DNA from 3 places in the Desulfofarcimen acetoxidans DSM 771 genome. Region 3 is predicted to be linked to each of the others. Evidence: riboswitches for the same ligand, from Rfam matches in the RefSeq annotation. Region 3 holds a riboswitch; each other region holds the start of a gene.

Region 1 (8,230 bases), 480 kb from region 3:
CTCTGTTAAACCAGTACACCCTAAAAAAACACTGTTGCCAAGACTATTGACACTACTGGGTAATGTAATAGACGTAAGACCGGTACAAGCACTAAAACATGCCCGGCCAATAACGTTAACTCCCTCCGGTATATTTATTCCGGTAAGAGCTTTGCAACCGTAAAAACTGTTGTCCCCCAGGCTCGCCACCGTATCCGGCAAAACTATCCCCGTCAACTTGGAGCAGTCCTTAAAGGCATTTGCAGTTATTCCGTTAATACCTGTACAATTGCTGAAATTCAAACTTTTGGGCACTGTCCAATCAAAGATGCTTCCATTAACAACAGCGGAAGTAATAACGGTATTTCCACTCAGATTAATGGCAGAAACACTTTTTAAGTATTTCATCACAGCCATATCCTCATTGTTAATGCTTGCATTGGACAAGTCAATAGTACCCGTAATGGCAGCCAGCTCTGTCAGTGTCAAATTACCGCTGTAGCCACTTTCTTTACCCGCCGCGATAGCCAGCTTACTTTTGAAAGCGGAATTGTTAATGGCGACAAAACCATCCCCTTCAAAAACAACTTTCATGGTGACAGTAATAGTATAGGTTTTTGTAACCGTCCCATCCGGTGTGGTCACTTTCACCAGAATTGTATTGGCACCCAGCGCTAATGGAATAAAAGCTGAAGATACACCGTCCGTTAACATCTGGTTGTTGATTTTTATAGCCGAGCCCGCGTCTGCCGCCCTGACATTGACAGTGGTACCGGTAAGATGACACCCTGTTTCGGCAGTATAAAAAATAACTGACGGGTCAAAAGCTTCCTTCAAGGTAATGCCTGATAGGACTAATTCCTGTAATCTGGCATTATCCGTATCAGCAACCGTTACCCTGCAAATACCGCTGTAACTGTTGTCATCTGTTTTCGCGCAGATAATGGCGGTACCGGACTTAGTACCTGCCACCACCCCGTTTGAAACTGTGGCGATTCCCGTATCACTGCTGACCCACACTACATTTTTATCCTGCGGTATGCTGTGGGCGATAGTCACTGTCTCTTCTCCCAGCTTTATATTTGCCGACTCAGGCAATCCGGCATCTAATCCCGGAAAAAGTACCGCAGTTGTGCCTGGCACTTTCCAAGCGGCATTCACACTGGTAAAATTTGTTTTGCGCAAGTCCAGAATAGCAAGAGACGTACAATTATTAAAACAATTACTGGCTATTGCAATCCCATTATTTTGGAAAACAACATAATTTAATGCCGTACATTTATTGAAACAGTTGCTGCCAATTGAAATCACATGATCCGGAATGGCAGCACAGGTCAATTTCGCACATTCTGCGAAACAACCATTAGGAAGTGCTGTGATCCCGGAGGGAAGCACAGGTATTTCTTGAAACCCTGCGAGAGCGAAGCAATTGCCTCCCAGACCGGTGACGCTGTCCGGCAAATCAATTTGGATAAGGGCACTGCAACCAACAAAGGCAGAGTCCCCGATACTTGTAATTCCCTCAGGTAAGCCTATGTCAACAAGTCCCGTGCACATATAAAATGCATAATTATCTACCTTTTTCACCGTATTCGGCAACATTATCCCTGTAAGGTTGGAGCATTCCCGGAAATTTGTGCCGATGGAGGTAATACCTGTGCAGCCGCTGAAGTCCAGACTTTTTGGGGTTCTCCAGTCAAAGGTGTCTTTTTTAACCGTGGCAGAGGTAATGGCAGTGTTGCCGGATAGATTGATAGCGGAAACACCTTGCAGATATTTCATCACAGCCATGTCATCGTTGGTAATGCCTGCGTTGGACAGGTCTATGCTTCCCGTAACAGCGGCAAGCTCAACAAATGTCAGTTTACCTGTGTAGCCGCTTTCTTTCCCAGCGGCAACTGCCAGTTTTTCCTGGAGCACCGAGTTACCGACGGCTACATAGCCATCCCCTATAGAAACCGCTTTCATGGTGATGTTGACGGTATAATTTTTGATTACGGTTCCGTCTGCCGATGCTACTTTAATCTGAATTGTGTTGACACCCGCTTTTAAAGCAATAGCTCCTGAAGGAGTGCCGTCCTCCACAACCTCATTGTTTATTGTCAGGATTGAACCAGTATCTGCTGCCCTGGCAATAACGGTGGTGCTTCTGACGTCCCCCGCTATTTCGGCGGTATAAATATATTTTGTGGGGTCAAAAGTTTCATTTAATGTGATTCCGGATAAGGATAATTCCTGCAATACCACTCCGCCGCTATCCGTAACCGTCACCTGGCAGCAGCCGCTGTAGGTATTATCAGCGGTTGTCGCATAAATAAATGCGGTACCGGCTTGCACCCCTGTCACCACACCGTTTTCAACTGTGGCTACAGTATTGTCGCTGCTGCCCCAGATCACCGTTTTATCCGGAGGTATGATATGGTTAATGGCTAAAGTTTCCTCACCAAGCTTAACAGACCCGGTTAGAGGAGAAAATTGCGCATCTGTTCCCAAAAGCACAATGGCGGAAGTCGGAATTCCCCATTTAGTATCCACATTTGTAAAATTTGTTTGACGAAAATCAAGTATAGCAAGAGAGTCACCACTAAAACATCCATCACCAATACTTTGCAAACTGTTCGGCAATTTAAGATATCTTAACTTATAACAAAAGCTTAGGCTGTTTGCACCCAAAGTTGTCAGAGTATCCGGCAGGATAATGTCAGAAAGGGAATTACAGCCTCGGAAACAATCCTGGCCGATACTTTGCAAATTTTCCGGCAATTTGATACTTTCAAGATAAATAACGCCATAAAAAATTCCTTTGCCTAAAGCGGTCATACTATCCGGCAAAGCAATGTCCTTAAGGGCATAACAGCCTTCAAAACTTTCATCTCCAATACTTTGCAAGTTTTTCGATAATCTAATGCTGGCCAGTTTGGTGCAACCGATAAAGCTTTGTGCCCCTATGCTTGTCACCGTATCAGGAAGGCTAACGTATATTAATTCTTTACATGAACGAAAACATTTATCTCCGATACTTGCAGTACCCTCGGGCAGGATGATAGCCGTTAAATTGTTGCATTCTTCAAAAGCCTGCGCCGCTATTTCCGTAACACCGGTGCAGCCGCTGAAGTCCAGGCTTTTGGCCGTAGTCCAATCAAAAGTCACTTTTTTCACCGTTGCCGTCGTAATATCTGTGTTACCGGACAGGTTGACAGAGGAAACACCCTTTAAATACTGCATAACAGCCATGTCCCCATCGGTGATGCCTGCGTCGGATAAATTCACTGCACCGGTAATGGCTTCCAGATCCCTAACGGTCAAGTCTTTTTCGTAGCCGTCTTCCTTACCTGCAGTAAGGGCCAGCCTATTTTTGAGTACTGCATTGTTAATAACTACGGAACCATGTTGACCATCAGTATCCGGTTCTTTTACTTCAATGGTAATGTCAGATATCTTTGTTGTAAAATAGTTTTTTTGCTTCATCCACCAGGTAGGTCCGTATTTGACCCAGACATAGCCGCCTTTTATCGTATAAGTACCAGGTATTGTATTCTCCGGCACAACAAACCTGATTGTTTTTAGCTTTTCTAAGTCTCCAATGGCTTTAACATTTTCCGATTTAACAGTATCCAGTCCGGGAATGTCGGTAACAAAACTTGTGTAAGAGTCTAGCAAATCGACTATATTCGACTGGTCAATGGTAGTATGGTTTACAACCAGTGTCGCAATATCAAGATCTGGAACGGTAATATTCACTTCATCTCCGGGCCAGATTTCCTCCGTGTTTTCAACATTTACCGCCAACAATTGGGGTTGATATTCCGCATTTTCTTTAACCGTAAAACGAATATCCGGCAATGAAGAGAACCTGTGATCTGTCTGGCCGGCACCTGTGACCGGGGGTGCGTCACCGACCGGCGTTTCACTGTATAAACCGTTGCCAAACCAATTTTCATCAATATGACCGTCGGATAGCGTACAATCTCCGGCACCGGTTAATTCGATTTGAATGCCGTTGCTTGTGGCAATATCATACTGGGTAAACGTGCCTCAATTAAATCATTGACCGCGTCGGCACTGCTCTGGTCATTATTTGAGACAGCTACGGTTATTTTATAGGTGTTCTGACCGCATTTAACAGTGATTACTTGTTCATCTGCAACGGCAATTTCATCTGTACTGCGATAGGTTACGTCTCCCGACTGAATTGTTACCTTATTGTTTTTGTTTGCAGCGGTAGGAGTAACCATTATTTGTGTTGCTGCAGGCAGAGTTAATATATATTCTTTGGTTCCGGGCGCAAATACCGGGTTAAGGACTCCTTTATTAACGGAAAGGGCTTTTAAGGATGTATCCGGGTTGTTAAAGCCGGAGCCAAGGTCAGCCCCCAGATTGCATGTGTAGCAGAATTCTACCACATCGCCGTCCTTAACTGTAAAGGTATTGGCCCCCGCATTGATAAACCAATCATTTAGTGTGACCATCCAGCCACTCTGGCTGCCACTGTCAAACTCGGAAAGCTTGGCAACTTTTCTGCTTCCGTCGGCAGATGTAACAGGACCAATCCCACTTACATAATCTACCGCGCCATAAACCGTTATACTTTTTGTAGCCAGAGCCTTTTCCAAGGCCCCTCGCATAGTAAGCCCCTCGGTAATCTCGACTTCTGTCAACGGCAATATTTCACCAAAGGGTTCCCGGTAATCGGAAGAAATGTTTGCCAAATCTCCTGCCAGTCTTTGTACGTTATCCACTACCCGAACTTTAACTGTTCCCAGGTCCGGATTAACATCATTGAGTTCAACAGCCAGGCTTGCAGCCTGCTTTTCGGTGTCATTGGCAGGATAAACCAAGCTGCTCACAGTTTGGTCAGAGCTGTTTTGGGGCTCGGTGACACCGGCGGAGTCATTATCCTCCGCAATTTCATGGTTTTCCTCGCTTTTAGCGTCGGAATTCCCGTCTGTGCCGCCACCTGCATTCGTAGCGTCGTCATAAACAGATGCTGCAACTGCGGCTTTTTCTCCTCCACTATACGCCGGCTGATCGGGATTGACAGTTAATCCTGTCGCCAGAGCGGGATTAACTATGCTGAGCATCATGAGCAGGACTAATATTATGTTTATTATTTTTAATCCTCTTAGTTTTTTCATGGGCTGCTCCTTTCTTTAATTTTCACCACCATACCTTATAACGGTAAATACCTCTGCAAACTGTTAGCTGTCAGATAACACCTTTTTTCAAGACTGCTCTGCTTAATCCCCCCTTTCTTTAAATATTTGGCGTAACCTGCCATCCACCAAGAAAGCCGATTTAAGCAACTTTCTTGGCAACCATAGGCACCTGTACTCGTCGGAAATTATGATTTCCTAGAGCACAAAAAACCCCGACTTCCGCAGAAGCCGGGGTTTTAAACAATTTAATGCCGCCTGATACAGCCCGCAAATACCTGGCATACAGAGAGTAAACCCACTCCAGCACTTCACCTTTTCACGGAAGGTTTAATATATGCTGTTCCGCTCGGGCAGGTCTCCTGACTTATGGATCATTGCTCATCTCCCGCCTTCCCATCCTGATTAGGCACTCAATTTTTAAGCGCCGGAGCAGCACAGTGGCATTTTGGAAGCAGCTAACCATTCACAGTGGCCGAACCGTCCGGGATTTTCACCCGGTTCCCTTTTAAGCCTTGATAGAATCAAAGCACCTGAGCAGAAAATATTATTTTGCAACTATTTAATTAACATACCACTAAAAACAAAATTAGGCAATATCTTTGGTAAATAATGCCTAATTTTGCGCGTATTATGTCGTTTTTTATGTATATATAGACTATTTTCATGCTTATTGCATTCATTAATAGCCCATTTACGTAGGATATTGCACATATTTTTCTTTTTACAGTTTGATTTGAGTTACTTTAAAATCCCCGTCAAAAGGATTTGTGAACCAAAACGTTAGTATCTACAAACACTCTAGAGTCCATAGAGTTCCTCCCGCCGCCAACCTCGTTGTAACGAATAATTTTCCTCTTTCATTCTGCTTATAATAAATTGTTTTTCAGTCTCCCAGGCCGAAGTATCTTTATGAATTGCAAATTTGGTTTTTAGATGCTCATCAATAGCACACCGAATCAATTCTGCTTCCGTCAATCCTAATGCCTTGGCTTTATTTTTTAAAAGCACCTCTTGGTGAGATTTAATATATGTCTGCTTACGAATCATTTCCGCTCCCCCTCTGAATGTATAGGTTGTGCTTTTTACCGCAATCCTTATTGCGCACGTCTCCCGGATTGCCATCATCAGCAATAAATACGTTAAGGACAATACAACCCGCTTTCGTCATATAATACCCCCCTGCATATTTCAACGGATTTGACACCTGTTCCTGCTTGGAAAGTATATTTCCCCACTCGTCATAAGTATAACTTAAAACTTAAATACCGGATACCGCTATTTAATTGTCAACAACTATTTTATGCAAAATTTGATAACAGCCTGCAACGGTCACAGCGGAAATCAAACAATTGGTGAAGCGGTTCTTTGAGAAACCAATCATCAGTACATGATGGACATTTTCTTTTTTGCTCGGATTTCTTTCCACGCCTTATAGCCCGATACAAGTAGTAGTAAGTAGGAATCCCTGTTAATGAAGTAATATTATTGCAAATTTCAATACCTCTTTGTGATAAACTACTATCGAACCTGCTAATCTGATGGAGAGCAAAACGCTCTCCTGTAGCGGAGTTCATCTGAAGAGTATCACATGCTTGGTAATCACTTTGCCAAGTAAGGATATCAACGTATTCACCGTTAGAAGTAGGATGGAGTCGATAAAGTGGAATAATCCCAAAACAACATCCACAACGAAGGGGAGATTCAAGAGAGATATAGTGCGTATAGAGAATAAAGCTCTTTGATGCACCACAGCGACAGGCAGATGCAGCATAGGGCTCTTTTCCGGTTAATACCGAGGAATAGTTGAGTCCCACCTCGTCCAATTTGTGAATGGCATCCCGAACATAGTTATTAGCACATTTTTTATCTAAAGAATCAGTTGTAGGCAAAAGAAGATAGGCACGATAATTTTCATCCTTCCGTCCAACCGGAAACTCCCGGCCTAAAATCTGGCCATTCATTCGCAGAGCACCTAGCAGCACATCAATCGCTTCCTCAGCATTCTTAGTATCCTTACCTTGTTCAAGTTTAAAAATAAGTTCAGCCGTATACATAAAATCGTATTCACACTCCCATACAACAAATAGAAGATAAGTTTTTATATTATTATTTAAATCTTCTATCCCCCCATTTCCTTATTTTATTAAAGTCACTCCCTCTTGGATCATAATTTCCGGGACCAAATCTTTTATCGCAAAGTCTTTTGGCAAAACCTTTCCCGCTTTCGCCATCACAGTTTTTGCGAAAAACTTAAAAATATCATTAAAGTACCTGTCTAAAATTTTTCGTTCAAAAGCTACGTCTTAATCTTTTCCCTTTTTGTCACTCCAAGTATTATATCGTAATCTATATTTTCCAAAAACCTTTTTTCTCTGGTACTTTTTGAGTTTAACGTTAAAATATTAATCATGTCCCCTGCGGCAGGAGATTTCCGTCTTATCCTCTTTTCCGGATAAGAACTATAACTATAGATAAGGCTCTCTCCCAAGGACTGATAATCGCCGGAATCTCCCCACTGGTTAGCTATAGCAAGATGCATTTGTTCTGTTATTCTGGCTTCCCAGATGAACTTGCTCTTCTCATCACCCCAAAGAGAGGGAACACATAGCAGATCAGTACCCCACTTGGCCAGGCATTCAACACTTTCAGGAAAAATCAGATCATAACCGATTAAAATAGCCACTCTGCCAAAAGGGAGATCAAAAGTAGGGAAACCTTCTTTTCCCGCACAGGCCCATGTTTTATCCTGTGAGGTAAGATGCACCTTTCTGTATTTCCCCAGCATCCCCTCGGCTCCGATTAAAACAGCGGTATTAAAATAGTCCACTCCTTGCTTTTCCACTATCCCCAGCACTATGTAAACATTGTTCTCTCCGGCCTTCTCGGTGAACACCGCTGTACCGGCACCCGGAATCTCTTCGGCAAGTTCTTGTATCTTGCGAGCATCTGAAATAGCTCCTGTGGCAGCTAATTCAGGGAAAAGAATAAGGTTAAGCTCTATACCCTTTTGGGCGGCAACAGCTGTTGCCCGGTCAATCAATTCCAGCATCTTTTGTCTGTTCTCTTCCACCTTTTCAGCGACGGGGCGAAATTGC
Region 2 (8,230 bases), 420 kb from region 3:
GAATTTAGTGAAGTGCTTGGTCCAAATTACTAAGTCTCCATTAACATCTATTTTTCCTGCGCCTTCTGCTGGAAGGTTACTATCAGCCCATTCCTGACTATCCTGCTCACAAAGGGTCTCTATTTTCTGGAAGACGCCCCCCCGGACATAACCGGCCTGTTTGCCTGCCATGCCTGGTATAAGCATTCTTACAGCATGATCAAAGGTCAGCGCAACATCATTACTTGCACCAATTTCAACCACTGCTTCAACTGTAGCAGTTTTACCGCTGGTTGGAGTAACTGTAACAGCATTATTAAGCAACACTTGGGGAAGCGCTATGATTCCGTTCCAGTCTGCCGGACCAGTGATTTGCGTTCCCGCGGAAATTCCCACTGATACTGTTCCCAGAGAGGTATCGGCCTTAACTTTAACCTGCGGCATGGTAAAGCTGCCGCCAGAAGACGGTGTTAATGTTATCTGAGGATTAGCCACATCTTTAGGAACATTGACTTCCATAGGATTGTTAGTAACAGCAATACTGTTGGAATCCGGATCAAGATTAACAACTTGCGGCACAGTAATTACACAGGTGTCGGTAAAGCCCCCGTCTGCCGTGGTCACGGTAATATTGGCCGTACCAACGGATACTGCCGTCACTTTGCCGGTGGCGTCTACTGTGGCTACTGCTTCATTGTCTGAACTCCAGGTGACGTCTTTATTGCTGGCGTCAGCCGGCTGGACAGCGGCAGTTAGCTGAGCGGTTCCTCCCACAGTCAGGCTGTCGCTGGTTTTATCCAGACTGACTCCGGTAACCGGCTTGCTGCTTGTTCCTTCCTGCACAGTGACTGCGCAGGTGGCGGTAAAGCCCCCGTCTGCCGTGGTCACGGTGATATTGGCCGTGCCGGCGGATACTGCCGTTACTTTGCCGGTGGCGTCTACTGTGGCCACTGCTTCATTGTCTGATGTCCAGGTAACATTTTTGTTGCTGGCATTTGCCGGTGCTACAGTGGCGGTTAGCTGGCCGGTTTCTCCCACAGTCAGGCTGCAGCTGGCTTGATCCAAGCTGACTCCGCTAACCGATTCGCTGCTTGTTCCTCCCTGTACGGTGACTGCGCAGGTGGCGGTGAGGCCCCCGTCTGCCGTGGTCACGGTGATATTGGCCGTGCCGGCGGATACTGCCGTTACTTTGCCGGTGGCGTCTACTGTGGCCACTGCTTCATTGTCTGATGTCCAGGTAACATTTTTGTTGCTGGCATTTGCCGGTGCTACAGTAGCGGTTAGCTGGCCGGTTTCTCCCACGGCCAGGCTGTAGCTGGTTTGATCCAGGCTGACTCCGCTGACCGGTTCGCTGCTTGTTCCTCCCTGTACGGTGACGCTGCCGCCGTTAACCTGTACCGGTACGGCTTGGGCCGCTTTATTGGCGGCTATGACATTGCTCAAAGCAAGGGTGGACGTACCTGTGGCCTTGGCCGTAAATGAGATGACAGCCAAAGATCCCTCTCCGCTCACTTCTCCGCCGGGAGTAGTAATGGCTCCGGCAACATTATTGAGCAGCCCGCTGTTATTATCAATAACGCCGGTCAGGAAGAAGGAAGTGTTGCCGTTTTGTTTAAGCAATCCGCCTTCGGTTACTGAGTTAACCTGCAGCACTGCCGGGTCGTAACTCAGATTGAACTGCGCTCCGGCTATCGCTGTGGCCGGGGTAATCAGAACATCCAGGTCAAAGGTGTCACCGGCACTGACAGTCTTCGTCGCCGGGTCGATGCCCACTATAGTGACGCTGCCGATTGCAATTGTGACTGCGCAGGTGGCGGTGAAGCCCCCGTCTGCCGTGGTCACGGTGATATTGGCCGTGCCGGCGGATACTGCCGTTACTTTGCCGGTGGCGTCTACTGTGGCCACTGCTTCATTGTCTGATGTCCAGGTGACATTTTTGTTGCTGGCATTTGCCGGTGCTACAGTGGCGGTTAGCTGGCCGGTTTCTCCCACAGTCAGGCTGCAGCTGGTTTGATCCAAGCTGACTCCGCTGACCGATTCGCTGCTTGTTCCTCCCTGTACGGTGACTGCGCAGGTGGCGGTGAGGCCCCCGTCTGCCGTGGTCACGGTGATATTGGCCGTGCCGGCGGATACTGCCGTTACTTTGCCGGTGGCGTCTACTGTGGCCACTGCTTCATTGTCTGATGTCCAGGTAACATTTTTGTTGCTGGCATTTGCCGGTGCTACAGTAGCGGTTAGCTGGCCGGTTTCTCCCACGGTCAGGCTGTAGCTGGTTTGATCCAGGCTGACTCCGCTGACCGGTTCGCTGCTTGTTCCTCCCTGTACGGTGACGCTGCCGCCGTTAACCTGTACCGGTACGGCTTGGGCCGCTTTATTGGCGGCTATGACATTGCTCAAAGCAAGGGTGGACGTACCTGTGGCCTTGGCCGTAAATGAGATGACAGCCAAAGATCCCTCTCCGCTCACTTCTCCGCCGGGAGTAGTAATGGCTCCGGCAACATTATTGAGCAGCCCGCTGTTATTATCAATAACGCCGGTCAGGAAGAAGGAAGTGTTGCCGTTTTGTTTAAGCAATCCGCCTTCGGTTACTGAGTTAACCTGCAGCACTGCCGGGTCGTAACTCAGATTGAACTGCGCTCCGGCTATCGCTGTGGCCGGGGTAATCAGAACATCCAGGTTGAAGGTGTCACCGGCACTGACAGTCTTCGTCGCCGGGTCGATGCCCACTATAGTGACGCTGCCGGTTGCAATTGTGACTGCGCAGGTGGCGGTGAAGCCCCCGTCTGCCGTGGTCACGGTGATATCGGCCGTGCCGGCGGATACTGCCGTTACTTTGCCGGTGGCGTCTACTGTGGCCACTGCTTCATTGTCTGATGTCCAGGTGACATTTTTGTTGCTGGCATTTGCCGGTGCTACAGTGGCGGTTAGCTGGCCGGTTTCTCCCACGGTCAGGCTGTAGCTGGTTTTGTCCAGGCTGACTCCGCTAACCGATTCGCTGCTTGTTCCTCCCTGTACAGTGACGCTGCCGCCGTTAACCTGTACCGGTACGGCTTGGGCCGCTTTATTGGCGGCTATGACATTGCTCAAAGTAAGGGTGGACGTACCTGTGGCCTTGGCCGTAAATGAGATGACAGCCAGAGATCCCGCTCCGCTCACTTCTCCGCCGGAAGTAGTAATAGCTCCGGCAACATTATTGAGCAGCCCGCTGTTATTATCAATGACGCCGGTCAGGAAGAAGGAAGTGTTGCCGTTTTGTTTGAGCAATCCGCCTTCGGTTACTGAGTTAACCTGCAGCACTGCCGGGTCGTAACTCAGATTGAACTGCGCTCCGGCTATCGCTGTGGCCGGGGTAATCAGAACATCCAGGTCAAAGGTGTCACCGGCACTGACAGTCTTCGTCGCCGGGTCGATGCCCACTATAGTGGCACTGCCGGTTGTAATTGTAACTGCGCAGGTGGCGGTGAAGCCCCCGTCTGCCGTGGTCACGGTGATATTGGCCGTGCCGGCGGATACTGCCGTTACTTTGCCGGTGGCGTCTACTGTGGCCACTGCTTCGTTGTCTGAACTCCAGATAACGTCTTTGTTGCTGGCGTTAGCTGGCTGGACAGTGGCGGTTAGCTGGCCGGTTTCTCCCACGGTCAGGCTGCAGCTGGTTTTGTCCAGGCTGACTCCGCTAACCGATTCGCTGCTTGTTCCTCCCTGTACAGTGACTGCGCAGGTGGCGGTGAAGCCCCCGTCTGCCGTGGTCACGGTGATATTGGCCGTGCCGGCGGATACTGCCGTTACTTTGCCGGTGGCGTCTACTGTGGCCACTGCTTCATTGTCTGATGTCCAGGTAACATTTTTGTTGCTGGCATTTGCCGGCTGGACAGTGGCGGTTAGCTGGCCGGTTTCTCCCACGGTCAGGCTGCAGCTGGTTTGATCCAAGCTGACTCCGCTAACCGATTCGCTGCTTGTTCCTCCCTGTACAGTGACGCTGCCGCCAATAACCTGTACCGGTACGGACTGACCCACCTTACTGCCGGCTATGACATTGCTCAGAGTGAGGGTGGATGTACCGGAGGCCTTAGCTGTAAAAGTAACGGTGGCCAAGACTCCCTCCTCGCTCACTTCGCCGCCGGAGGTAGTGATAGCTCCGGCAACATTCTTAAGCAACCCTTCGGTATTATCAATGTCGCCAGGCAGAAAGAAGGAAGTATTGCCGTTCTGCTTGAGCAATCCACCCTCGGTTACTGAGTTAATTTGCAGCACTGCCGGGTCGTAGCTCAAGTTGAATTGCGCCCCGGCTATTGCTGTAGCCGGGGCAACCAACACATTCAGGGTGAAGGTGTCACCGGCGCTGACATTCTTTGTCACCGGCTCAATACTCAATGTAGTTGCACCGCTTGTTGACGCTTCGACTTTCGTTCCCTGCAGGTCAAGAGAGTTAAATAGAAAGCCTGATGCCACAACGATAATGAGCAGAACCCTCACTAGGATTTTATACATTGGTATGAATAGATTATTCATGCCGCTAGTGCCTCCTTAAGTCAACTCGGGGAAAGGTAAAAGCGCTTCGCAGCGCCTGTTCCCTCCCCGCTTTCACCGCAATGAATCCTTGCCAGTGGTATAACAAACTTAGTACTGCTATTCAGTTCAAACGACAATCACTCCAAGCCCACTATTGATGCTAACAGTAAAAACATGATATAATTTAAATACATCCGTTTTTTACATTCTGATTCTCTTGACCGGCAGGGTTTAATAATTAGATTGTAATAAACGGGTGTTTTTTCGCATTTCGTATAAACATCACCTCCCTTCAAAATTTCAATATAAACTTACAGTCATTCACAAACCCAGCAAAAGCATAATTTTTCAAAGGTCAAGTAAAAAAAGCCGGGTAAAATATGAAAGACCCGGCTTTTCCGCAAAAGCCGGGTCTTTCTAAAAGGCACAACACCTCTCTTTACAATACCCCATAGCACTGAAGCCTTTCCACGGAAGGCAATAATCACCTGATACCCAGGCAGGTCTCCTGACTTATGGCTCACAGCATACCTCCAACCTTCCCGGGTTTCTCAAAGACCCAGTGGCATTTTGGAAGCAGCTCCCCATTTACAGTGGCCGGACCGTCCGGGAATTTCACCCGGTTCCCTTTTCACTCCCGGTATAACCGGAAGCACCTGGATAAACTATTTAATTGATTATATACTAACATCATTTGACTGTGTTGTCCATTATTCTTTGTTAAAAATTTTTATATTCACAACATAAGCCCAGAAAAAGCGATACTTTTTAAGGTTTAGAAAAGATTAAGTTAGAAAACCGGGTAAAATATAACCCCTAGGCCATATATTTTCCGCTTCTATTATAAAGTAAAGTACTGGCCTATTGCGATCATATCCAACACGTCCACTTTGCCGTCCCGGTTAATATCAAAATTGCTCCAGCCCGGGGTACCGCTCTCGCCAAAATGCTGGCCCACCAGAATAATATCCTGCACATTCACACTTCCATCACTGTTCAAATCATAGCCGGAATCGGAATTGGAACGAATCATAAAAATTTGCCCGTAATCATTGCCGAAGACCACATAGTTCCCCGAGGCTGCCATGCCCTGCACGGTATAGGTCCCCCCAGAGGAAGGCACAATCCAGACAACGGTGCGGCTGCTGCCATCATCCTTGAGGCAATAGCCTTTGCCGGACGCGCTGTTGGTGGTGTAATAAATATAGGTGTTGCCACCTTTACAGTAAATTACAGGTGAAGACTGGACACCGCCGTCCGTCGAGTATTCCCACAGCTTGCTTCCGTTTTCATTATAACAGTATATTTTCCCATCACTAAAGTTGCCCCGGCCTACATAGATTTTGCCGTTATCATAAACCGGAGTGGAAGTGGAATAGCCAATGCCGGCGTGCCACCGATAGGTTAAACTTCCACTATTATCAATACCATAACACCACAAGAAGCCACCCTTGTCGGTGAAGTAGATTTCACTATTCGAGCTGTTGTAGCAAATGGACGAGCGAATTTCCGCCGCATTTGACTCAATGTCCTTTATGGAACCGGAACTAAGAAGACTCATTGTGTTCTTATCCACCACATACACCTTGGACTTATCCCCGCCGAAGACAAGGTAGTCGTTGATGATAGCAACACCGGCCCAGTAGAACCCTTCGCCGCTGACGGAGGGGGTGAAGGTAGTCACAGTGTTGCTGCTGAGATCCACCTTATAGTACTTGCCGGTGCCCGGAGGATTCCAGAGACCAAAGTAAAGATTGTTCCCGTCAAGGACAAAGGGAGTGTTGAACTGTCCCGAATCACTGATGGGGATCAAGGTGTCAACTTTTGGAGTGGATGCAATATTTTCTATTTTTTTCAGTTTGTTCTGATTTCCTTCGGTTACCCCCAAGTACAGAGTGGTGCCGCTAATCACCGGCGTACCCAACTGGAAGCCCCCGTCGGAGTCTACTATAATGCCGTCGGTCCAACCTGTGGGGGTAGTGCCGTCACTGCAATTGATTTTATATATTCTGGCGTCGCTGGGGGTGCTGTTAAACACATAGGCGTAGTAAACGCCGCCCTCATTGACAACCAATGGCGGAATATCCGTACCGTTCCAACCCGCGTTAGGCAAATCGGTCATCACAAAGTTAGGATTCGGGTCTATCGGCGGGTTATCGGTTGTTACACCGCTGTTAACATTGTCCTTCTGGAATTTGGTCCAGTCAGCCGCAAAGGCAGCATTCGCCGTCAGCAGAAATAACAGCATGACGGTGAAAAAGACCAAAAACTTATTTTTTCCCCATTTAACGATCATTATTATACCTCCTTTTTCTTAGACCATATCTGATTCTCTTGACCGGCAGGGTTTAATAATCAGATTGCACTAATCGGGCGTTTTTTTGTAAATTTTCACCTCCTGTATAACTGATTACACAATGGATAGCATCACCCCCCTTCAATAAAAAGGCTGCAACTTTTCAAAACAGCAGCCGGCTAAATAAAGAATAATAAAAAATCCGGTCGAATAACACCAAAAGACCCGGCTTTTCCGCAAAAGCCGGGTCTTTCTCAAAGAGATAAAATCTTTATCCAAAGCAACCCTTAGCACCGAACCTTTCCACGGAAGGCGACACCTGATCATTATCCAAGCAGGTCTCCTGACTCGTGGATCATCACTGCCCACTCCCCGTCTTCCCGGGTTATTCAAATACCCAGTGACATTTTGGGAGCCGCTCCCCGCTTACAGTGGCCGGACCGTCCGGGATTCTCACCCGGTTCCCTCTTACCCCGGCATAACCCGGGGAACCTGAATAAACGATTAAATTATACATATACTAACACTATTCTCCTCCTTTGTCCATTTCTCTTTTGAAAAATTCCTTACGAGTTATCACACAAGCCTCCGGATTAGCTATGGCAAGATGCATTTGTTCGTATATCTTCGCTTACCAAAATATAAAAAACCATGAAAGCTCACCTCAACAAGGTATAGACCTTCATGGTCAGATATTATCCATTCAATAATATTGGTTATTTAATGAATTATTATACTAATGAAAAACATTGCTGCCTCTACTTTTCAATACCATCTCTGGCAATTATTCCCTTATCATAATAGTGTTTTACGCTCACCATTTCCGTTACCAAATCCGCAAATTCTATAACTTTCTGCGGAGCATGCCTGCCGGTGAATACTATCTCCACATCTTCAGGCTTATTTTTTATAATATCCACCATTTCTTCTGTCGTGATCAAATTATAGTGATGAGCTATGTTAATCTCATCGAATATAATTATATCATATTCGCCTGAAAACATAGCCTTTTTGGCTTTTTCCAGTCCCTCCACAGCCATTTTCACATCTTCCTCCAGTGGAGGGTTTTGAATATGAGTAAAAGTGTCTTTACCATATTGCTCAATGGTAATATACGGTTTACACATTTCTGCCGATTTCAGTTCGCCGTAGCACTGGCCCTTCATAAATTGACCTATATAGGTTTTTAGACCTTGGCCCATGGCCCGAAAAGCCAGACCAAGTGAAGCTGTGGTTTTGCCCTTGCAATTTCCGGTATAAACTTGCACATATCCCTTCTTTAAGACATCTGATTTCACCGAAAAACCTCCTTTTAATTTTGTCCCTAAGATATATATAAATATAAATTATATTATTTTAAAAGGGGACACACATGGGATGAACTGGCATTTTCCCATGTGGTAAAAGATTAACTAACACAAATGGAGAAAGGAGAGGAGATAAAAA
Region 3 (8,230 bases):
AGTAATAATCATTTACATAAGGGATCTGTTTTTTATGCAACAATATATTCGTCTTTGTCATTATATGGGAGTTCCTTTTTGCTCAAAAAGGCAATTACTGTACCAGTTATTTTCCCACAAATGAATGCTATACAAACAGTAACAACTATTGCCGATAATTGAGTTCCAGCTTTCCCAGTTATAAATATTGCTGCCGCACCGCCTAGTAGTCCGGGCATTCCATGTAAATTGTTAATTCCACATGTATCGGTTCCTCTTATAAGTTTTTCAAGTTGGGGTGCTATAGTAGTATAACCAATTACACTTAATGCCCCCGCAGCGATTCCAATTAGCATTGCGTAACCTGGAGTCGTCATGTCACAAGTTGAACCTATCGCAACACCACCTGCAAGTGCAGCATTTGCAATATCTGCAATTTCAATTTTGCCCCTAATTATTTTCGTAAAAATATACGTTGCTAAAGTTGCACCGCATAAAGCAAAAATCGTGTTTATTGCAGTTAATACAACTCTTTCAGGAGCTACAATTGCACTTGTAAATGATGGCCAAAAGAGCCACAAAACCATACTACCCAGCATGCAAAATAAATTCGAGTTTATATTGCTTTCACATACAGCATCACCTTTAAATTTAGATAAGGTATTCGTAATTACTCCCAACCCAAAATATGCACCAAAAGCATGGATTATTATTGAGCCACCAGTATCAAGAAATCCCTTAAACATACCACTATCAAGTATCAGCCATTCATTAAGTATATAAGCCGGTACAAATAATATGCCCATTATAATATATTGATCCATTTTCAAACGTCCAAGTGGAGCACCAATCGCAATAAGTAAACCTGCAGCAGCAAACTCTGCACAGAGAAGTGTATCTATGCTTATTGTGGGTTTACTAAAACCTTCTCCTCCAAAACTTTTTATTATCGTGTACATAGGTATGGCTACACTTACAACAAGTAAGGTTGCTGTGAGTGAACTATACCCATGATGTCTTACAAAAACCATAAGAAATCCGAAACCTACAAGCAGCATGGCCAGGATATGAATAGAACGCTCATATTTTAGCGTATCAAAAATTGTACTGTACTGTATAGAGTCTTGATTCACTTGACCGCCTTGAGAATTAATTGCTGATATGCCTGTTGATACATTATGATTTATACTAGGTATCAACACTAATGCAGCACCAATAAAAAGCAGCATTAGTAATATTAATAGACCTTTATTAACCGTAGTTTTAGCTTCATATCGAACATCTCTTGCTCGAGTTTCTTTTATTGTAGATAATTTAGCCATTTTTTCCCCCGCTATTTTGTTAATTTTAAAAGTATAGTTTTAGAACGACTATACTATTATTAATCCCATTAAATTAACGCAAAATATCCAAAGTGTGTCGGCGATGTCACACCTTGGATAGAATGATAATGCGACATCTTTGTCACACTAGTTAATATTAATCTTTTCTCTGATATAAGAAAAGTATGATTTATGACCTTAATTGAGCAAAATAGTTTAAATTTTTTCAATTTATAAAATGTACTATGATTTTCTTAGATCGTAGGAAAATATTTTCTACATGGGTCGAATTCCTAAAAGGATATGTCTATGCCACCAAAAGTCGTTAACAGGACGGGGTGACACAGGAGGTGACACAATGAACCTCCCCCAGTTTGTGCCTATGCTTTTGAATATTATTCTTGACAGGTCAAAAAATTAAGAATTATAATATTGGTAATAACTTGATATTATTTTAGGTTTCAGGTGTTCTTTACAAAGGAAGAATAGGGAACCGGGTGCAATTCCCGGACGGACCCGCCACTGTGAAGGGGAGCCAGTGCCATAAACCACTCCGTTATGGGGGAAGGGGCATTAAAGGTGATGAACCTAAGTCAGGAGACCTGCCTGAAATTATTCTATGCTGCCTCGAGTATAAGGTTAGCTTAGGTGAGGACTTGGAAATCCACGCCATTTTTTTGGCGTGGATTTTTTTGTTTATATATCTTCAGAAAATGAGGAGATATTCAAAGGAAAATTAGGTTAACTTCCAAAGGAGAGGATGATATGAAGGCTGCATTGCTGGAAGGGATTAATAAGCTGCGGATAACGAATGTACCAACACCAAAATGTAAGCAGGGGGAGGTGTTAATTAAGGTTGGGGTCTGTGGTATGTGTAGAACTGATATGAAGGCCTATATGTATGGCCAGCGGGATTTACGTTTACCTAGAATAATAGGTCATGAAATAGCCGGTACTGTTGTTGAAATGGGTGAAGGCGTAACTCAAGTTAAATTAGGAGACCGGGTTCAGGTGGCTCCTGGTTTACCTTGTGGGAGCTGCAGTTATTGTCTTCAAGGATTGCATCATATGTGTGATTATGTGCAAATAATGGGCTTTCATTACGATGGTGGTTTTGCAGAGTATGTGTTAGTTCCTAACAATGGCGTAAGCTGCGGAGTGCTAAACAAAATTCCCGAAGAATTGTCTTTTCAAGAAGCTGCTATTACAGAGCCATTGGCATGCAGCATTAATATGCAGGAAAGTTTACAGGTTGGTCTTGGTGATATTGTAATTATCTTTGGCGCAGGACCACTGGGTATTCTAAATGCAAAATTGGCTGTTGCCCGAGGTGCAAATAAAGTAATTCTTATAGAAATTAATGAAAACAGGTTAGCTATCGCTAAAAATAGAGAATTTCACTATTGTGTAAATCCTTTACAAACTAATTCTATTAAAGAAGTTATGGAAGTTACCGGTGGAAGGGGAGCAGATGTCGTTATTCCGTGCTGTCCGGACCCTGATGTTGTCGGTACAGGTCTGGCCATGCTAAGTAAAAGAGGCCGATTTGGTTTTTTTAGTGGATTAATGATGAATTTCGGTTCCATAAAAGTAGATTTTAATCTTATTCACTATAAAGAACTCAGGGTTTACGGGGCTTATGGTTGTTCTTCACTGCACAACAGAACTGCCGTGGAAATGCTGGTAACAGAAAAGGTGAAGGTTAAAGATATGATCACCCGGTGTATCCAGTTGGAAGAAGTTATATCCGGTATAAAAATGATTGCTGATATGAAGGAAATGAAAATTGTTATAAATTTTGAATAATGGAGGATTTAATATGCTTATTGAGCAAGCTAAAGAATTTGGTCATATTATTACTAAGTTAATAAATAAAGAAGATTTATCCCGGCATGAAGCAAAAGAAGCATTTTCTCAAATACTGTTAAACCAGCAATCTGAAATGCAGCAGGGTGCTTTTTTAGCTGCATTAACATCAAAAAGAGAAACGGTTGAGGAAATTGCCGGGTGCTGGGAAGCTATCTATGAGTTAGATACCGTTAAAGTTATTCCTGATGTTCCTGAACCGCTGGTTGATAATTGTGGTACCGGGATGGATACAATAAAAACTTTTAATATAAGTACGGCAGCTTCTATTATAGCTGCGGCTGCCGGAATCAGGATGGCCAAGCATGGGGCAAGGGCGATAACCTCAGTGTGTGGAACAATAGATATTTTAGAAAAACTGGGTGTGGATGTAGAATGCAGTCCACAGATTGTAAAAAAGAGTATCGAAAAAGCCGGCATAGGTATTTTTAATGGAATGAGCCCCAAAGTACATCCTCAGGCTTTAGGAAGGGTGCTTTCACAAATTTCTTTTGGTACAATATTAAACATTTCAGGCTCTTTATCCAATCCCGCTTTACCTCGCTATGGTGTACGAGGGGTTTATTCAAAAGAACTCGTAAAACCTGTTGCACAAGTTATGCGTGAGATAGGTTATAAGAAAGCTGTTGTTGTACATGGATTGGCTGAAGATGAGGTTAAAGGGATGGACGAAGCCTCCACGTTGGGTCATACAATTATTGCTGAGCTTAGGGAAAACGGTGAAATAATTATGTATTCATTTGCTCCTGAGGATATAGGGATTAAACGTAGTGAAATGCATTTACTGGCTCCTTCAGAAAATAGAGAAGAGGAAGTTTTACGCTTTCTTGCTGTATTAAAGGGAGAGGAAGAAGGTGCCCGGTCTGATATTGTTTGTCTTAATGCAGCATTAATTTTGTATTTAGTAAACTGTAATAATAGCTTAGAAGAATGCTACCGTAAAGCAAAAGAAATTATTTTTTCCGGGGAGGCTATTAAAAAATTATATGATTGGGTAGCTGAACAAAATAACGAACCGGAAATAGGTTTAGAAAGGCTTAACACTTTATTGAAGAAATAATTCGATGACTTTGTCTCTGGAGAATTGATCCTCAATCTATACAAAATCTCATAAAAAGCATTTGTATAGAAAATGAAAAGATTTACAGCTTGAAGGATTATAACTTTTTTGCCATATTTTAAAAAAGAATAATTTCTGGAGTACTACCAAAATCCCCTCTTAAAATTCGCATAACTTAATAGATGGAGATACAGGGCCAAGCCTAGTTCTCCAAACAAAAAAATAAAGGTGGTATTCCTATGAAACTTGTTAAAAAAATTAAATGGATTTCTGCTGTAACAATTCTTGCTGTAGGTATTCCTACAGTAGGATTAGTCTTTGCAGCCCCAACAGAACACATAAATACACCTAAATTGGCAACTGTAACCTCACAAAATTCTGCCAGTAGTGTGGCAGCTCAAAACCTGACTCAAAACAGCGACTTAAACAATAAAAAGGCGCTACTGGGTTCACAGATTAAAACAGTACCTGTTGCCAATAGTACTACTACAAGTTATAAGCACGACAATAGTCATACCAGCTACAGTAACGCAAGTATTGCCAAAGGTACCTTACAGACCACTACACCGACCCCGCAGATAAAAAAATCCATATCAACCTATAACGCCTCAGGTCATAGCTATCATAATGGACACACAAGCTCGAACGATTATATGGGGCAAAACTATGGCCATGAAAGTGAGCATGGTTGGGGAGGTCACGAGTAAGAATACTATCGGTATCGTGGAAAACAGCCAGAAGGAATTTTTTCTTCCCGGCTGTTTCCTATTTAATGTTTAATTTATGATATTTTAAACTACTAAAACCGTTTTTGTTTAAGAGATCCTTATTAAATGCATGTTATGATTTCCCAACAACAAAGGATGGATTTTGCGATGTTTGTGTAATCTAACTATGCTATAATGAACTGGTCTCAACTCTTAGCGGGAACATTTAATACTTAACCCCAGATAAAATGGTATTGCTCATTCGAAGAATTTGATGAGCGGAGTGATTGTTTTGTTGCAGCATAACTTAGAAGAAACCTTGAAGTTGGCTAAAAAGGGGGATCTAGGCAAACGCGAGGAATTGATTCGAAACCACAAAAATTTTATAGCAAAAGTTAGTTCTAAGATATGTAACAGGTACTTAATCTGGAACAACGATGATGAATTAAGCATTGCATTTCTTGCGTTTAATGAAGCTATAGATAACTTTAAGCCAAGTGAAGGAACTGCGTTTCATAGTTTTGCCCAGAGGATAATAAGGAACCGGCTAATAGATTATTTTCGTAAAGAATCTAAACACATGCATATATCCCTATCACCAATGGACTCTTCAGATGAAGAACTGCGCCGGTATGATGAAGAATATTCCTATGAGCAATACCAAGAGGTGGAGAAACAGGCTGTTCTAGCAGAGGTTGTTGAGAGTTATATTAAAGTGTTGTGGGAATATGGGGTAACATTAGACGATTTGGTCAAGGTTTCTCCGAGGCACAAGAATCGTAAGGAGACATTGATGATGGTTGCATTGAAATTAATAAATGAACCTTCTCTTTTGGAATACTTGAAAAAATATAAGCGTTTACCTGTAAAAGAACTGAAGCTTTTTACCGGGGTAAATCGCAGAATTTTAGATGGCGGCAGAAAATATCTGATTGCCCTTGCCTTAATCTTATCTGAACCGAGGTTTTATCCTTTGAAAAGCCTTACCGAGATACCATGTGCAAGTATTGGAGAGAAGGTGTCACGGCAATGAAAAAGGTTAAAGGTGTAGTAATGAGAACCTCTGCCAAGATAACAGTAATTTATACAACAAAAGGTGATTTTTTAGAAATTCCTACACCTAAAAGGCAGACTGTAGTGGGCCAGCTTATTGAAATAGATCTAATACCACAAAAGCCTTTCTTAAAAGCTTCTTTCTTGAAATATGCCACAGTTGCTGCAGTTCTAATTCTAGTGCTGTCATTAGGCATTTTTAACCCGCTGTTTGGACCAAGTGTGGCAGCTGCATGTGTAGCGCTTGACATCCATAATGGTGTGGAAATATATGTTAATAAAGAAGCTAAGGTCATTGAGGTTAATGATGACGGCAAGGGAAAAATCAATGTTTTAGATGGCCTGGAGCTAAAAGGGCAAGATGTATATACAGTGGTGGTGTTAATTTTAAAAAAAGCTAAAACAGAAGGAATCTTTGAAAAGGATCAGAACCTGGTGCTAGCTAGTGTAGTGCCGGTGGGTGATGGGGTACTATCAAATGTAGTTGATGAGGATAAGCTTCGCGTCAGTATTCGTAAAGAAATGCTTAACAGTAAAATATCGGGAGTTGCACTAGTCCGAAAAACGGATGAGGATATAATAAATAAGGCAAAAAACAACGACATGACTATTAATAAATACCTTGTTTATGAACGCTGTCAGAAGGGCGGATTTGATATCCGAGCCGAAGAATTCCGTGGTGAGGATATCCAGAAAGTTCTATTAAGTGCCAACACATCCTTATCAAGCTTATTCCCTGGTGCGTGTTTTGAGCTTAATTATGAGGAACACTCAGGGAGTCGGGGAGAAATTAAAAATGAGACAGATCACGCACTAACCATGAATCAAGAGCATGCCAGTGGTGGTACAAATAAAGAAGATAACAAACCGGAAAAATCAAGTTCAGGGAATCTAGAGCATTTGAATAACGGGCATAATACTTCGGAATTACAGGGAATGGAGGAAGAGCATAAGAAAAGTGAGAGTCATTTTTAGGATATCTTGTTACCCAGGATTTACATCGCGCGATTACAGTACTAATTGGTATTAACAAAATCAGCACGATTTAGGAGAGATACCAGGGAAATTAAATATTCCCTGGTTATCACCGGCAGAACCCTATAATATGGTGCTGGGGTTCTCCCCTCCTGTTACATTCTTTAAATTTCCATAAACAATCACTTCCGGTTTTTCGTATTCCTTATTTTCCATACCAATCCCCCCTTTCACTGTATTTATAAGTTACATGCTACCCATCCTCTATTATCTCATAGCATTAAAGGATTGCTGAAGAACACAAATTGACCTGTTATCTATGTCAAAGTGTGCAGAAAACGGATAGCATTCAACAATTTGAAATAAACACGTGTTATCCCAGGTATCCCCTCCAAGCATGCCCATTGCACTCAACGAGATGGCATATTTACCCTTTGTGAGAGTCAGGGGACCGATTTCTATTCTTACTTTCTTAATTTTTTTCTCAAAAAAAATTCCGTGAAATAACCCGGATGAACCCAGAGCAACAAAATCTCCGGTTTCATTGTATATTCTAAATTCTATACTGTATTTGTTTGATAAAGGCTCCCCTCCAATATCTACTAATAAAATTATTTTTTCATTATATCTAAATATGGTGGTATGCTCATTTTTTATATTTAATATTTCGACACGACTTATATAAAAATTTAATTCCTTATAATCCAAAGGGTTTCTTTCTATAATACTGGAAGATATATTTAAAAAATTTATGTGCTGTTCCTCATAATCTCTAATAACTTCATTTACAGAACCGATTTTTACTAAATGGCCATCTTTTAGCCATAAAGCGTTGTCGCATAAACTTTTAACCATATCGGTGTTATGGCTTACGAATAAAATTGTTTGCCCTTTTCTGGCAAAAGATTTTATTTTCCTAAGACATTTTTTCTGAAATGCAATATCTCCAACAGCCAGGACTTCATCAATAATCAATATATCCGGCTCAAGGTGTACCGCTACCGCAAAGGCCAGCCTTACATACATTCCACTGGAATACCTTTTAACAGGTGTGTCTATAAATTTCTCTATTTCTGCGAAATTAACAATCTCATCAAATTTATTTTTAATTTCCTGCTTACTCATGCCCAGGACGGCACCACTGAGAAAAATATTCTCTCTTCCCGTAAGTTCGGGATGAAATCCAGTGCCTACCTCCAGCAGGCAGGAAAGCCTGCCGTTAATTTCAACATAACCGCCAGTAGGATCAGTAACCCTTGACAATATTT

The links. Region 3 has a riboswitch for cobalamin ahead of DTOX_RS07725 (zinc-dependent dehydrogenase). Riboswitches for the same ligand answer to the same signal wherever they lie in the genome.
Region 1: it holds a riboswitch for cobalamin, as region 3 does, so the genes downstream of both, DTOX_RS09790 (DUF4430 domain-containing protein) here and DTOX_RS07725 (zinc-dependent dehydrogenase) in region 3, are expected to answer to the same signal.
Region 2: it holds a riboswitch for cobalamin, as region 3 does, so the genes downstream of both, DTOX_RS09625 (dockerin type I domain-containing protein) here and DTOX_RS07725 (zinc-dependent dehydrogenase) in region 3, are expected to answer to the same signal.

The regions. Positions count from the first base shown of each region.
Region 1 is NC_013216.1:2,140,905-2,149,134, reverse strand. Features, by position in the region: gene DTOX_RS09795 (leucine-rich repeat protein) at 1-3,822, opposite strand, end outside; gene DTOX_RS09790 (DUF4430 domain-containing protein) at 3,960-5,114, opposite strand; cobalamin riboswitch at 5,468-5,684, opposite strand; gene DTOX_RS09785 (hypothetical protein) at 5,934-6,182, opposite strand; gene DTOX_RS24800 (hypothetical protein) at 6,172-6,303, opposite strand; gene DTOX_RS09780 (Zn-ribbon-containing protein) at 6,434-7,189, opposite strand; gene DTOX_RS09775 (carbon-nitrogen hydrolase family protein) at 7,432-8,230, opposite strand, start outside.
Region 2 is NC_013216.1:2,080,414-2,088,643, reverse strand. Features, by position in the region: gene DTOX_RS24285 (Ig-like domain-containing protein) at 1-4,488, opposite strand, end outside; cobalamin riboswitch at 4,970-5,163, opposite strand; gene DTOX_RS09625 (dockerin type I domain-containing protein) at 5,330-6,784, opposite strand; cobalamin riboswitch at 7,101-7,295, opposite strand; gene DTOX_RS09615 (cob(I)yrinic acid a,c-diamide adenosyltransferase) at 7,543-8,082, opposite strand.
Region 3 is NC_013216.1:1,657,552-1,665,781, forward strand. Features, by position in the region: gene DTOX_RS07715 (ammonium transporter family protein) at 33-1,301, opposite strand; cobalamin riboswitch at 1,748-1,925, shown strand; gene DTOX_RS07725 (zinc-dependent dehydrogenase) at 2,067-3,107, shown strand; gene trpD (anthranilate phosphoribosyltransferase) at 3,121-4,227, shown strand; gene DTOX_RS07735 (hypothetical protein) at 4,467-4,934, shown strand; gene sigI (RNA polymerase sigma-I factor) at 5,227-5,967, shown strand; gene DTOX_RS07745 (anti-sigma factor domain-containing protein) at 5,964-6,962, shown strand; gene DTOX_RS22890 (lasso RiPP family leader peptide-containing protein) at 7,086-7,178, opposite strand; gene DTOX_RS07750 (ABC transporter ATP-binding protein) at 7,230-8,230, opposite strand, start outside.